Regions from separate parts of the Sphingobium sp. B2 genome, predicted to be linked through region 1. Evidence: riboswitches for the same ligand, from Rfam matches in the RefSeq annotation. Region 1 holds a riboswitch; the other holds the start of a gene.
The links. A riboswitch is a leader RNA that binds a small molecule or an ion and turns the genes downstream of it on or off. The one in region 1 is predicted to bind thiamine pyrophosphate.
Positions count from the first base shown of each region.

Region 2: another riboswitch for thiamine pyrophosphate. It lies ahead of thiC (phosphomethylpyrimidine synthase ThiC); the one in region 1 lies ahead of FE851_RS17070 (TonB-dependent receptor).

Region 1 covers NZ_VDBZ01000002.1:292,116-297,752, forward strand. The annotation lists gene FE851_RS17060 (MFS transporter) at 168-1,406, shown strand; gene FE851_RS17065 (carbohydrate porin) at 1,403-2,578, opposite strand; TPP riboswitch at 2,769-2,896, shown strand; gene FE851_RS17070 (TonB-dependent receptor) at 2,887-5,031, shown strand; gene tenA (thiaminase II) at 5,046-5,637, shown strand, end outside.
Region 2 covers NZ_VDBZ01000001.1:124,076-129,712, reverse strand. The annotation lists gene FE851_RS00625 (AbrB/MazE/SpoVT family DNA-binding domain-containing protein) at 1-193, opposite strand, end outside; gene thiC (phosphomethylpyrimidine synthase ThiC) at 604-2,574, opposite strand; TPP riboswitch at 2,619-2,728, opposite strand; gene FE851_RS00615 (transglutaminase family protein) at 2,866-4,689, shown strand; gene FE851_RS00610 (transglutaminase family protein) at 4,721-5,637, shown strand, end outside.

The DNA of each region.
Region 1 (5,637 bases):
TGGCTGGCGCAGTACGCCCTTTTCAGCGGCACACTATAACGGTCGTTATTATTATCGCAACCCGTTCGCTCGTTTTTTAGCGCTTGACAGGCTGGGGTGGCGCCAACCAATTATATCATTCGTTACGATAAGCGCTGCGCAATGCCCACAGAGAGGAACGCCGATCCATGACCAGTCCGCAGGACATGGGCATAACGCCATCTTTTACCCCGCGGCTGATCCTGTCGCTGTTCCTGTGCGGGCTGGTTCTGTTCGTCGATGGCTATGATCTGGCAGCGATGCCGCTGGCGTTGCCCCATATCGCAAAGGCACTGGACATTCCGCCCGCCCGCTTCGGCTTTGCCCTTTCGGCGGTATTGCTGGGCCTGGGCGTCGGCGCGGTTTTGCTGGCGCCGCTGGGGGATCGCTTCGGCCGGCGCCGGATGATCACCCTCTCGGTCATATGTATCGGCCTGTTGACCATGGCGACGGCCAGCGGAACGAACATCGCCAGCTTCATCATATGGCGCTTGCTGACTGGCTTGGCACTGGGTGCATGCCTGCCCAACGTCACCGCGCTGGCTGCGATCTGGGCGCCGCCGGGGCGACGCGCAAGCACGTTGACGATCGTATCGCTCGGCATCTCCTTTGGCGCGATCGTCGCGGGCCTGATTGCGCCACCGCTGATCGCGCTGGGCGGTTGGCGCGCCCTGTTCCTGTTGCCGGGCGCAGCGACATTGCTGCTTGCGCTCGCCCTGTTCCTGCTATTTCCGCCCGAAAAGAAAGCAGAGCCCGGAACTGACGCCCGCGCTGTCCGCCCGCTTGCCCGCATATTGCGCAGGCCGCTGCGGTTCCCGACGATCGTTTTTGCATTACTCTATGGTATCAATGCTTTCGGCCTCTATCTTATCATCAGTTGGACGCCGACCCTGCTGCCGCAGGCGGGCTTCACGCTGGATCAGGCCGCACGATCGATCACCATCATCCAGTCGGGTGGACTGGTCATCGCTCTGGCGCTCGCCTGGCTGATTGATCGCAACCATGCCGTGCTGGCGCTTGCGGGCGCCTATGTCACGATCATCGCGGCTTTCGCCCTGCTGGCGATCCTGTCTGCCGGGACTTTGTCGACCAACTTGCTGCTGCTGGTGGCGGGCGGCGGCATTGTCGGGGTCCATCTGTGCATCATGGCGGTCGTCACCGGCGTCTTTCCGCCCGATTGCCTGGCCACTGCCATTGGCTTTGGCGTGGCAGTCGCCCGTATCGGCGCGATCGGCGGGCCGCTGGCCGGTGGCTGGCTGATCGGCAACGGCGCGGGTCCGGGGCCCTTCTTCCTGTTCGCGATCCTGCCGATGGCGCTTTGCCTGCTGATCACATTCGCCCTGCCCGCCGCACGTCGCGCTGGCCAGTCCGGATGCGATCACCCCTAGTCGATCAGGCGCGAACCAATGGCAAAGCGCAGCCCGACGACCCAGGCGTCGCGGATGGTCGGGTCAGCGCCGGGATTGTGGACATATTGCAGGTTGGGCTGCACCGTGAGCCATGGCGACAGCGGCGCACGATAGGTGATTTCGGCGACCGATTCAGTGCGCTGCGCGGCACTGCTTCGGCGATAATCGGGGGATGTGGAGGCGGTCACCACCGCCAAACCAAGTTCGTCCTCCGGCCGCCCGTTCACCGCGCCTGTCCATTTTACGCCCAGACTGGCGAACCGGTCGAACATATTGAACCGCCCGCTTGACGTCCCAAGCCGGAAGAAGCCGTCCACCTTCTCATCGCCATCGGTCATCAGCGGCATTTCCCCACGCAGATAGACCCCGGCATTGCCCCGCCCCATGCTGCCGTCCCAGGCTTCGAACGTCGCTGTGTAGCGCCAATGCCCCAGCAACAGTCGCGCGCCGGCAATCGGCACGTCGAGTTCACCGATCAGCAGCGCGCCATCGCCGTTACCCAGTTTGATCGCGGTGCGGGCCGGATGATCGGGATCGCCCGGTACCCCGTCCAATATCGCCGCGCGCACAGCCCAGCCCTCGGCCGGCTGCCATTCGACACGCGCGGCCAGCGATGTCCATGGGAAGATCGACGGACCATTGCGACCCGTCAGCGAAATATCGCTGCCGATCCCATGCGCGCTGCCGACGAAAACGCCAGCGGCGTCGAGCGCGTCAAATTCCGAGTTGAGATCATATAATCCTGCCTTCAGCGACAGGCCGGGCGCGATCGTCTGGTTGATCCAGGCTTCATATAGTCTGATCGCCCGCGTCCCCGTTTCGATATTGCTGACTGCGTGCACGTCCCCCACCGCGTTGGAAATCGACGCGCCATTATTGTAGAGGCCATAAACATGCGCCTCGGCCCCGCGCCAACCCAGCGTCGCCTCCAGATCGGCCTCCAGCACTATGTCGAGATTATCGAGATAGCGCGCGCGCCGCTTCAATCCGCCCGCTACATTGGCCATCACTTCGCCGGTATAGGTGACCTCCAGCAGCACTGGCCCCTGCGTCTCGTCAATCTCTCCCGCCGCATGGATGTGCGAATGGGGTCGCCGCGGCAACGCATCATCCGCCGCAGCGGCCAGCAATAGAAAGGGGGCGATCATCATGATGGTAAAAGGGCCGGTACGCAGGTCATAGCAACAGGAAGAATAAAGGTCGGGCTGCGGCGTCGATAACGGATGATCCTCGCCAGACGCCATAGTCGACTGAAAACCGACCCCATTTCAGCATGAATATGCGCCAGACCCTCAGCCATCGATTGACGCCCGGTGCAGGACGCCATAGGCGCACCGACAGTTTCAACCCACGGGGTGTCCTGGCGCTGTCAGGGCTGAGAGGCGGATCGGGCGCAGGGGGCGTCCAGTCTGCAAACCCGCGAACCTGATCCGGCTCACACCGGCGGAGGAATAGGGATATGCGTCTTTACGCCATTATGTCGCCTGCAATATCGATCGCACTGCTACTGGGTTCAGGCTACGCCCATGCGGACGACAGCATCGTCGTCACCGCGCGCGGCCGCGCAGAAGCCGAAATCCAGGTGCCCGACACGATCGCCGTCTATGGTCCCGCCGCCATCGCCGCGCAGCGCCTGACCACGATCGACGATTTCATCGCGGCAACGCCCGGCATCTTCATCATCAACGATCAGGATCCTGGCACCAACCTCATATCCGTGCGGGGCGTATCCACCAACCGCAGCCAATCGCCCTCCATCGCCTATATTGTCGACGGATTGGCGTTGCCCGATTCCGAACTCTTCACGCTACGCCCCTATGATCTGGCGCGGGTCGAGATTTTGAAGGGGCCGCAGGGCGCCTTGTTCGGCCGGTCGGCATCGGGCGGGGCCATCGCCATGACGACCAACGATCCCGGCCCGGACTGGGGCGGCGAAGCAGCCGTCGGGATCGGCAACGGCCTGACCTGGACCGCCGATGGTGTGCTCAACGCCCCGGTGTCGGAACAGGTGCAATTGCGCCTGGCCGGTTCCTATCGCAACAGCGACGGCTTCATCCGCAACAGCTTTCTGGACAAGAAGGTCGATGGCAGCATCAGCCGCAATCTGCGCCTGAAGGCAAAGGTTGCGCTGAACGAAACGGCGACGTTCCGCTTTCGCCTGGGCTGGGCCAATGAAGAAGGCGGGGCGGCCTATATTTCATCGGGCAATGTTACTGGCCTTTATGGCGGGCGACTGTCGGGCGCGGCACTGACCGACCCGTTCGGGGATTTTGAAGGGCGGGCATCGCGTACATGGTGGGGCGCGCAGGCCAGCTATGAACAGGAAGCGGGTGACGGGCTGCTCTTCACATGGACCGGCGGCTATGACGATTATCATAAGGATTTCGTTGAAGAACTGGATTTTCGCAACGACAAGCCATTGACGCTGTTCGGCGCACCATTGTTCCCGGATGGTATTCAACCCATCTCCCAACCTGTTGATATAAAAGCCTGGACCAGCGAAACCCGGCTGACGTCACGCGGGGATGGGCCACTGCGCTGGCATGTCGGCCTCTTCTACCAGCGGCTGGAGCGCAACCGGACCGATGATTTCGGGCCGCTGCTGTTCGGCAGCGAAGCGCTGCGCGCGGAAACCCGCTCCAGCCAGATCGGTGTTTTCGGGCAGGCGAGCTACGATATTGCGCCAAAGGTCGAAGCCACGCTGGCGCTGCGCTATGACCGCGACCGGCGCAAGGAAGATACGGTCGGTACTGTGAGTGGAACGACGGTCGCGCAACGTGCCCGGACGTTCGAGAAATGGCAGCCCAAACTGTCCCTCGCCTGGCGCCCGACCGATCATCTGACCGCCTATGTCACCGGCGCGATCGGTTTCAAGGCGGGCGGTTTCAACCCCCTGCCCGGCCCGACCGATGTATGGCAGGCCGTGTTCCCGGCCGAAACCACCCGCTCGGTCGAGGCGGGCGTCAAGGGTGAGAGCGCGGATGGGCGTATCCGCCTGTCGCTTGCGGGCTTCATCACTGACTATGACAATTTCCAGAACACCGTGTTTCTTGGCAATTCGGTCGTCCTGTCGGTGCCACAGGTCGATGTCCACGGGATCGAAGCTTCGGCGCAGGCGGCGCTGGGCGCGGGCTTCAGCCTGGATAGCGGGCTGGCCTGGACCCACAGCCGCACCGGCACCTATTTCACGCCCAACCCCACGCCAGAACCGGGTGAACCCGCTATCCTGGACATGAGCGGCAAGCGCACCCCCAACGCGCCGGACTGGACCATCAACAGCGGTATTGGCTGGCAGGGCGCGGCCGGACCTGCGACTGTCAATGTTCGGCTTAGTGTCGCCTATGTCTCTCGCGTCGATTTCGAGATCGACAATATCCTCCATTCACCTGGCTACACCTCGGTTGATGGGCGTATAGGCGTCAGCCACGGGGCATGGACGTTCGACCTTTGGGCCAAGAACCTGCTCGACAAGCGCTGGGCGATCTCGGCTTTTGGCCAGCAGCAATTGCCGCTACTGCTGGGCCTTGGCCCTGATGGACCGTTCGACAGTTTCACCATCAACACCGGCCGCCAATTTGGCGCCAGCGCATCCGTGCGCTTTTGACGAAGGACATGGCGATGGGCTTTTGCGATCAGATCTGGGCAGACGTCGCCCCGTTGCGGCAGGCTATCCTGGCCCATCCATTCCTGACCGCGCTGGCAGACGGAACATTGCCACGCGATAGCTTCCAACATTATATCGTGCAGGACAGCCTCTATCTGGCTGAATATGCCCGCACATTGGCGATCGCCGCGGCCCGCGCGCCCAGTGCCGCAGGGCGGCTGGAATTTTCCGACGGCGCGAAAGTTGCGGTGCAGGTTGAAGAAGCGCTGCATCAGGCCTTCTTCGCTCAGTTCGGCATCAGTGCAACCACAGCGCAGGGTGCCGAGCCGACCCCCTCCTGCCTTGGCTATACCAGCTATCTCGCCAGCCTGGCCGCGACCCGCAGCTATGAGGAATTGGTTGCTGGCATCCTGCCCTGTTTCTGGGTCTATTGGGAAGTCGGCTGCGCCGTCAAGCCGCGCGCCGTCAGCCCCAACCCCTATGCGCCATGGATCGAGACCTATGCCGATCCCGGTTTTGGCGCGGCGACCGACCGGGTTCGCGCGCTGGTGGACGAAGCGGCCGCCGCCACGACTCCGGCGGTGCGCGACACCATGGCCCGCGCCT
Region 2 (5,637 bases), on a different contig from region 1:
CCCGCATAATCTGTTCGGCCAAATCCATCTTGGCCCCGAAATCGGGGTCGGCGGCGGTCAACCGGATACCGTCGGGCGCTTGCGTGACATAGAGCATGTCCCCCGGCCCGACGCGCAACTGCGCCAGCAACTCCTTGGGCAGGATGACCCCGGCGCTATTGCCGATTTTCGTGATTTTGAGGGGGGTGTTCATACGGGAGTTATAACGCAATATGTCGCGATTGCCAATTTAATCGGAATCGATCTGATCGCCCAGTCCTGCCCTTCTTAAATGCTCCGCCCAATCGGGGCGGCAATTCCGCGCTCTGATACAATCCACTTCACCAACGTGCATTGCGTCCATCATCCGACCAAACTCATCCTCGGTTTCTGGCTGATGGGAAACATAGCAATGTGGCGTTTCTCCATCGGGTACCCAAGCCAGCAGATCGGGGGCCACATCTTCCCAAACGCCACAGGATATGCAGCAACCATCCTCAACATAGAATGTGCCCGGCACATTGGCTGGATGCGGCGGCAACGGAGAGTAATTAGCTACAGCCAACGGTTGCCGGACCGATCGTCCCAAAAATCTGTTCAGCCAATACCGGATCATCCTACCCCTCAATCCCGTTCCCTGTCCCCAGCGCCCATATATAGCTCGCTGCCGGTTTCCCTGAACACCCGGCTCATTTCCGCCATACCCTTTTCAGCGGTGGCGGCGTCCAGCGGTGCGCGCCCTCCACCGTTCGGCTGCGCCGGACGGTCCCCTTCCCCGTGCCGGGGAGGATTGGCGGCGATGAAGGTGTCGGCGTCCTGATTTTGCTTTGCGGCGAAATCGCGGACCTCCTGCGTGATTTTCATCGAGCAGAATTTGGGGCCGCACATCGAGCAGAAATGGGCTGACTTCGCGCCTTCGGCGGGGAGCGTCTGGTCGTGATATTGTTCGGCGGTGTCGGGATCGAGGCTCAAGTTGAACTGGTCGCGCCAGCGGAATTCGAAGCGGGCGCGGCTCAGGGCGTCGTCGCGGACCTTGGCGGCGGGGTGGCCCTTGGCGAGATCGGCGGCGTGGGCGGCCAGCTTGTAGGTGACGACGCCGACCTTCACATCGTCGCGGTCGGGCAGGCCCAGATGCTCCTTGGGCGTGACATAGCAGAGCATCGCCGTGCCGTACCAGCCGATCATGGCCGCGCCGATGCCGCTGGTGATATGGTCGTATCCCGGCGCGATGTCGGTAGTGAGCGGCCCCAGCGTATAGAAGGGGGCTTCGCCGCAGGCTTCGAGCTGCTTGTCCATATTCTGCTTGATCTTGTGCATGGGGACATGGCCCGGCCCCTCGATCATCACCTGCACATCCTGCGCCCAGGCGCGTTTGGTGAGTTCGCCGAGCGTGTAGAGTTCGGAAAACTGCGCTTCGTCATTGGCGTCGGCGATCGAGCCGGGGCGCAGGCCGTCGCCCAGGCTGTAGGCGATGTCATAGGCTTTGCAGATTTCGGTGATCTCGTCGAAATGCTCGTAGAGGAAGCTTTCCTTGTGATGGCTGAGGCACCATTTCGCCATGATCGAGCCGCCGCGCGAGACGATGCCGGTGACGCGCTTCGCCGTCATCGGGATATAGGCGAGGCGGACGCCCGCATGGATGGTGAAATAATCGACGCCCTGTTCGGCCTGCTCGATCAGCGTGTCGCGGAAAATATCCCAGGTCAGTTCCTCGGCCACGCCGCCGACCTTTTCGAGCGCTTGATAGATGGGGACGGTGCCGATCGGCACGGGCGAGTTGCGGATGATCCATTCGCGCGTGTCATGGATGTTGCGGCCCGTGGACAGGTCCATCACCGTGTCCGCGCCCCAGCGGATCGACCAGACCAGCTTGTCGACTTCGGACGCGACGTCGCTGGCGACGGCGGAGTTGCCGATATTGGCGTTGATCTTGACCAGGAAATTGCGGCCGATCGCCATCGGTTCGGATTCGGGGTGGTTGATGTTGCTGGGGATGATCGCCCGGCCGCGCGCGACTTCGTCACGGACGAATTCGGGCGTCACATAATCGGGGATGGCCGCGCCCCAATCCTGCCCGTCGCGGATATATTCGGCGAGGCGCGCGCGGCCCAGATTTTCGCGTTCCGCGACATATTCCATTTCCGGCGTGATGATGCCGCGGCGGGCATAGTGCATCTGGCTGACATTCGCGCCGGGTTTGGCGCGCAGCGGACGGCGGTGATGACCGGGGAATTGGGCGACGCCGCCGGAGCGATCCGGGCCTTTGAGGCCGTTATCTTCGGGCTTTACTGCGCGCGGATCATAATCCTCCACATCGCCGCGCGCCATGATCCAGTCGCGGCGCAATTGCGGCAGGCCCGCCATGATGTCGATCTGCGCATTGGGATCGGTATAAGGGCCGGACGTGTCATAGACCCGCACCGGCGGCTCGCCGCTGCCCGGTTCCAGCGTGATTTCGCGCATTGCGACGTTGAGCGGGCCGACATGGATTTTCTTCGATCCACGGATAGCGCCAGTGGTAACGTTCATTGCCGCCTGCCGGCGGATGAAGCCTTCGGCTTCGGGCATCTCTGTACGGGCGGGGACGTCTGCCATAAGTCACTCTCCTTGCAGCGAAAGAGAGAGAATGCGGGCGGTGTGAGTGCGCGCTTAACCCTCCCTACGCCGGTGTTAGCCGGATCAGGTTCAGCGGGTCGCGGCCACAAAGCCGCCTCTCAACCGTCTGCGGACGGTCCCCCGGGGATGGCGGCAAGGGTAATGGGTTTGGCGGGCGGGGTCCAGTGACTTGTCGCTGCATCGCCGGGGCGGGCCGGAGCCGCGCAGATTCTTTGCCCCCCGAACCATTTGCATATTGCATTGCAACAGGGGGTAGCGTTTGATCCCGCCATGCTCAAAGCCGCGCTCCACCACCGCACTGCCTATCGCTACAGCCGCCCGATCCGGCTTGGTCCGCAGGTCATCCGCCTGCGCCCCGCGCCGCACAGCCGGACCAAAGTGCCCAATTATGCGCTGAAAATCGAGCCGGCGGGGCATTTCCTGAACTGGCAGCAGGACCCGCACGGCAACTGGCTGGCGCGCATCGTCTTTCCAGAGCCAGTCGATCATTTCACGATAGAGGTCGACCTGCTGGCCGATCTGGACATCATCAACCCGTTCGATTTCTTCGTGGAGCCGTACGCGGAAAATTATCCGTTCGCCTATGACGAGCAGCTGAAAACCGATCTGGCCGCCTATTTCGATGTCGAGCCACAAGGGCCGCTGTTCGAAAAGATGGTGGACCAATATGCCGGGCATGAAAGCCGTACCGTCGACTTCCTGGTCGAGGTGAACCGCCGCCTGCAACAGCAGGTCGGCTATGTCATCCGCATGGAAGCGGGCGTCCAGACGCCGGAGGAGACGCTGGAGATCGGCACCGGGTCATGCCGCGATTCCGCCTGGCTGCTGGTGCAATTGCTGCGTCGGCTGGGCTTTGCCGCGCGCTTCGTGTCTGGCTATTCGATCCAGCTGGTCGCGGACGTCGAGCCGATCGAGGGGCCAAAGGGGGTCAGCCAGGATGTCGTCGACCTGCACGCCTGGGCAGAGGCCTATGTGCCGGGCGCGGGCTGGGTGGCGCTGGACGCGACCAGCGGCATGTTTGCGGGCGAAGGCCATATCCCGCTCTGCGCGACGCCGCACTACAAGTCCGCCGCGCCGATCAGCGGCATGGCCGAACCTGCCGAGGTCAATTTCGATTTCGCGATGACCGTCAGCCGCATTGCCGAGGCGGTGCGGATCACCAAGCCCTTCACCGACAAGCGATGGGACGCGGTAATGGCGCTGGGGGCGAAGGTGGACGCGGATTTGCAGGCGCAGGACATGCGGCTGACGATCGGTGGCGAGCCGACCTTCGTGGCGGTGGATGGCGGCGATGCGGGCGAATGGAATGGCGATGCGGTCGGCCCGACCAAGGCGGCCTATGCCGACCGGCTGATCCGCAAGCTGCGCGGCCAGTTCGCGCCGGGCGGCCTGCTGCATCATGGACAGGGCAAATGGTATCCGGGCGAAAGCCTGCCGCGTTGGGCCTATGCCGTCTATTGGCGGACGGACGGCACGCCGATCTGGCACGATGAAAGCCTGATCGCGCCCGACGATGCGCCCGACGGCGCGCGCAGCGTGACGCCCGACGACGCCCGCGCTTTCCTGAGCCATATGGCAGCCCATATGGGCTTTTCCGACGACTATACCCATGCGGTCTTTGAAGATCCGGCGGTCTGGTCGATCAAGGAATCGGAACTGCCGATCAACGCCACCACCGACGATCCCAAGATCAGCGATCCCGAAGCGCGCGCGCGGATGGTCAAGACGTTCGAGCGTGGCCTGGACCAGCCGGTCGGCTATGTCCTGCCGGTGCAGCGCTGGCAGTCGCAGGCGAGCACGCCGCGCTGGCAGAGCGAAATCTGGCAATTGCGGCGCGGCAAGCTGTTCGCGGTGCCGGGGGATTCGGCGCTGGGGTATCGCCTGCCGCTGGGGTCGCTGCCTTATGTCCCGCCGTCGGACTATCCCTATATCCACCCCCGCGACACCAGTGAGCCGCGCGAGCCTTTGCCCGATTTTCGGGCGCAGGTGATGCAGCAGGCCGATGTCGAGGAGGTGCGCGCGCAGCAATCGCAGCGGGTCGCCGGGCCGGAGGGCGGCATGGCCGCGCAGGACCTGTCTCTTATACACATCTAGATGTGTATAAGAGACAGAGCCGCGCGAGCCTTTGCCCGATTTTCGGGCGCAGGTGATGCAGCAGGCCGAGGTCGAGGAGGTGCGCGCGCAGCAATCGCAGCGGGTCGGCGGGCCGGAGGGCGGCAGGGCCGCGCAGGACCGGGGGGAACAGGTGATCATCGAAGCGGCGGTCCGTACCGCCGTGACGGTGGAGCCGCGCGGCCATTATCTGTCGGTATTCCTGCCGCCGGTACAGGCGCTGGAAGATTATCTGGAGCTGATCGCCGAGGTCGAGGCGGCAGCCGAAGCGTTGCGGATTCCGGTGCGGATCGAGGGCTATTCGCCCCCGCCCGATCCGCGCATCGCGGTGCTGAAAGCCACGCCCGACCCCGGCGTGATCGAGGTGAATGTCCATCCCGCATCCAGTTGGGACGAAACGGTCGCGATCACCGAACAGCTATACGCCTATGCCCGCGAATGCGACCTGACCGCCGACAAGTTCATGGTCGATGGCCGGTCGGTCGGCACCGGCGGGGGCAATCATATCGTGCTGGGCGGCCCGACGCTCAACGATTCGCCCTTCATCCGGCGGCCCGACCTGCTCAAGAGCTTCGTCCTCTACTGGCAGCGGCACCCTTCGCTTTCCTACCTGTTTTCGGGCCTGTGCATCGGGCCGACGAGCCAGGCGCCGCGCATCGACGAGGCGCGGCATGATGGCCTCTATGAACTGGAGATCGCGCTGGCGCAGGTGCCCAATCCCTTTGCCGGGGAAGGCGCACCCCCGGCCCCCTGGCTGGTCGATCGGCTGTTCCGCAACCTGCTGGTCGATGTGACGGGCAACACCCACCGCACCGAAATCTGCATCGACAAGATGTTCTCGCCCGATGGGCCGACCGGACGGCTGGGGCTGCTGGAGTTTCGCGGTTTTGAAATGCCGCCCGAAGCGCGGATGAGCCTGGCGCAGCAATT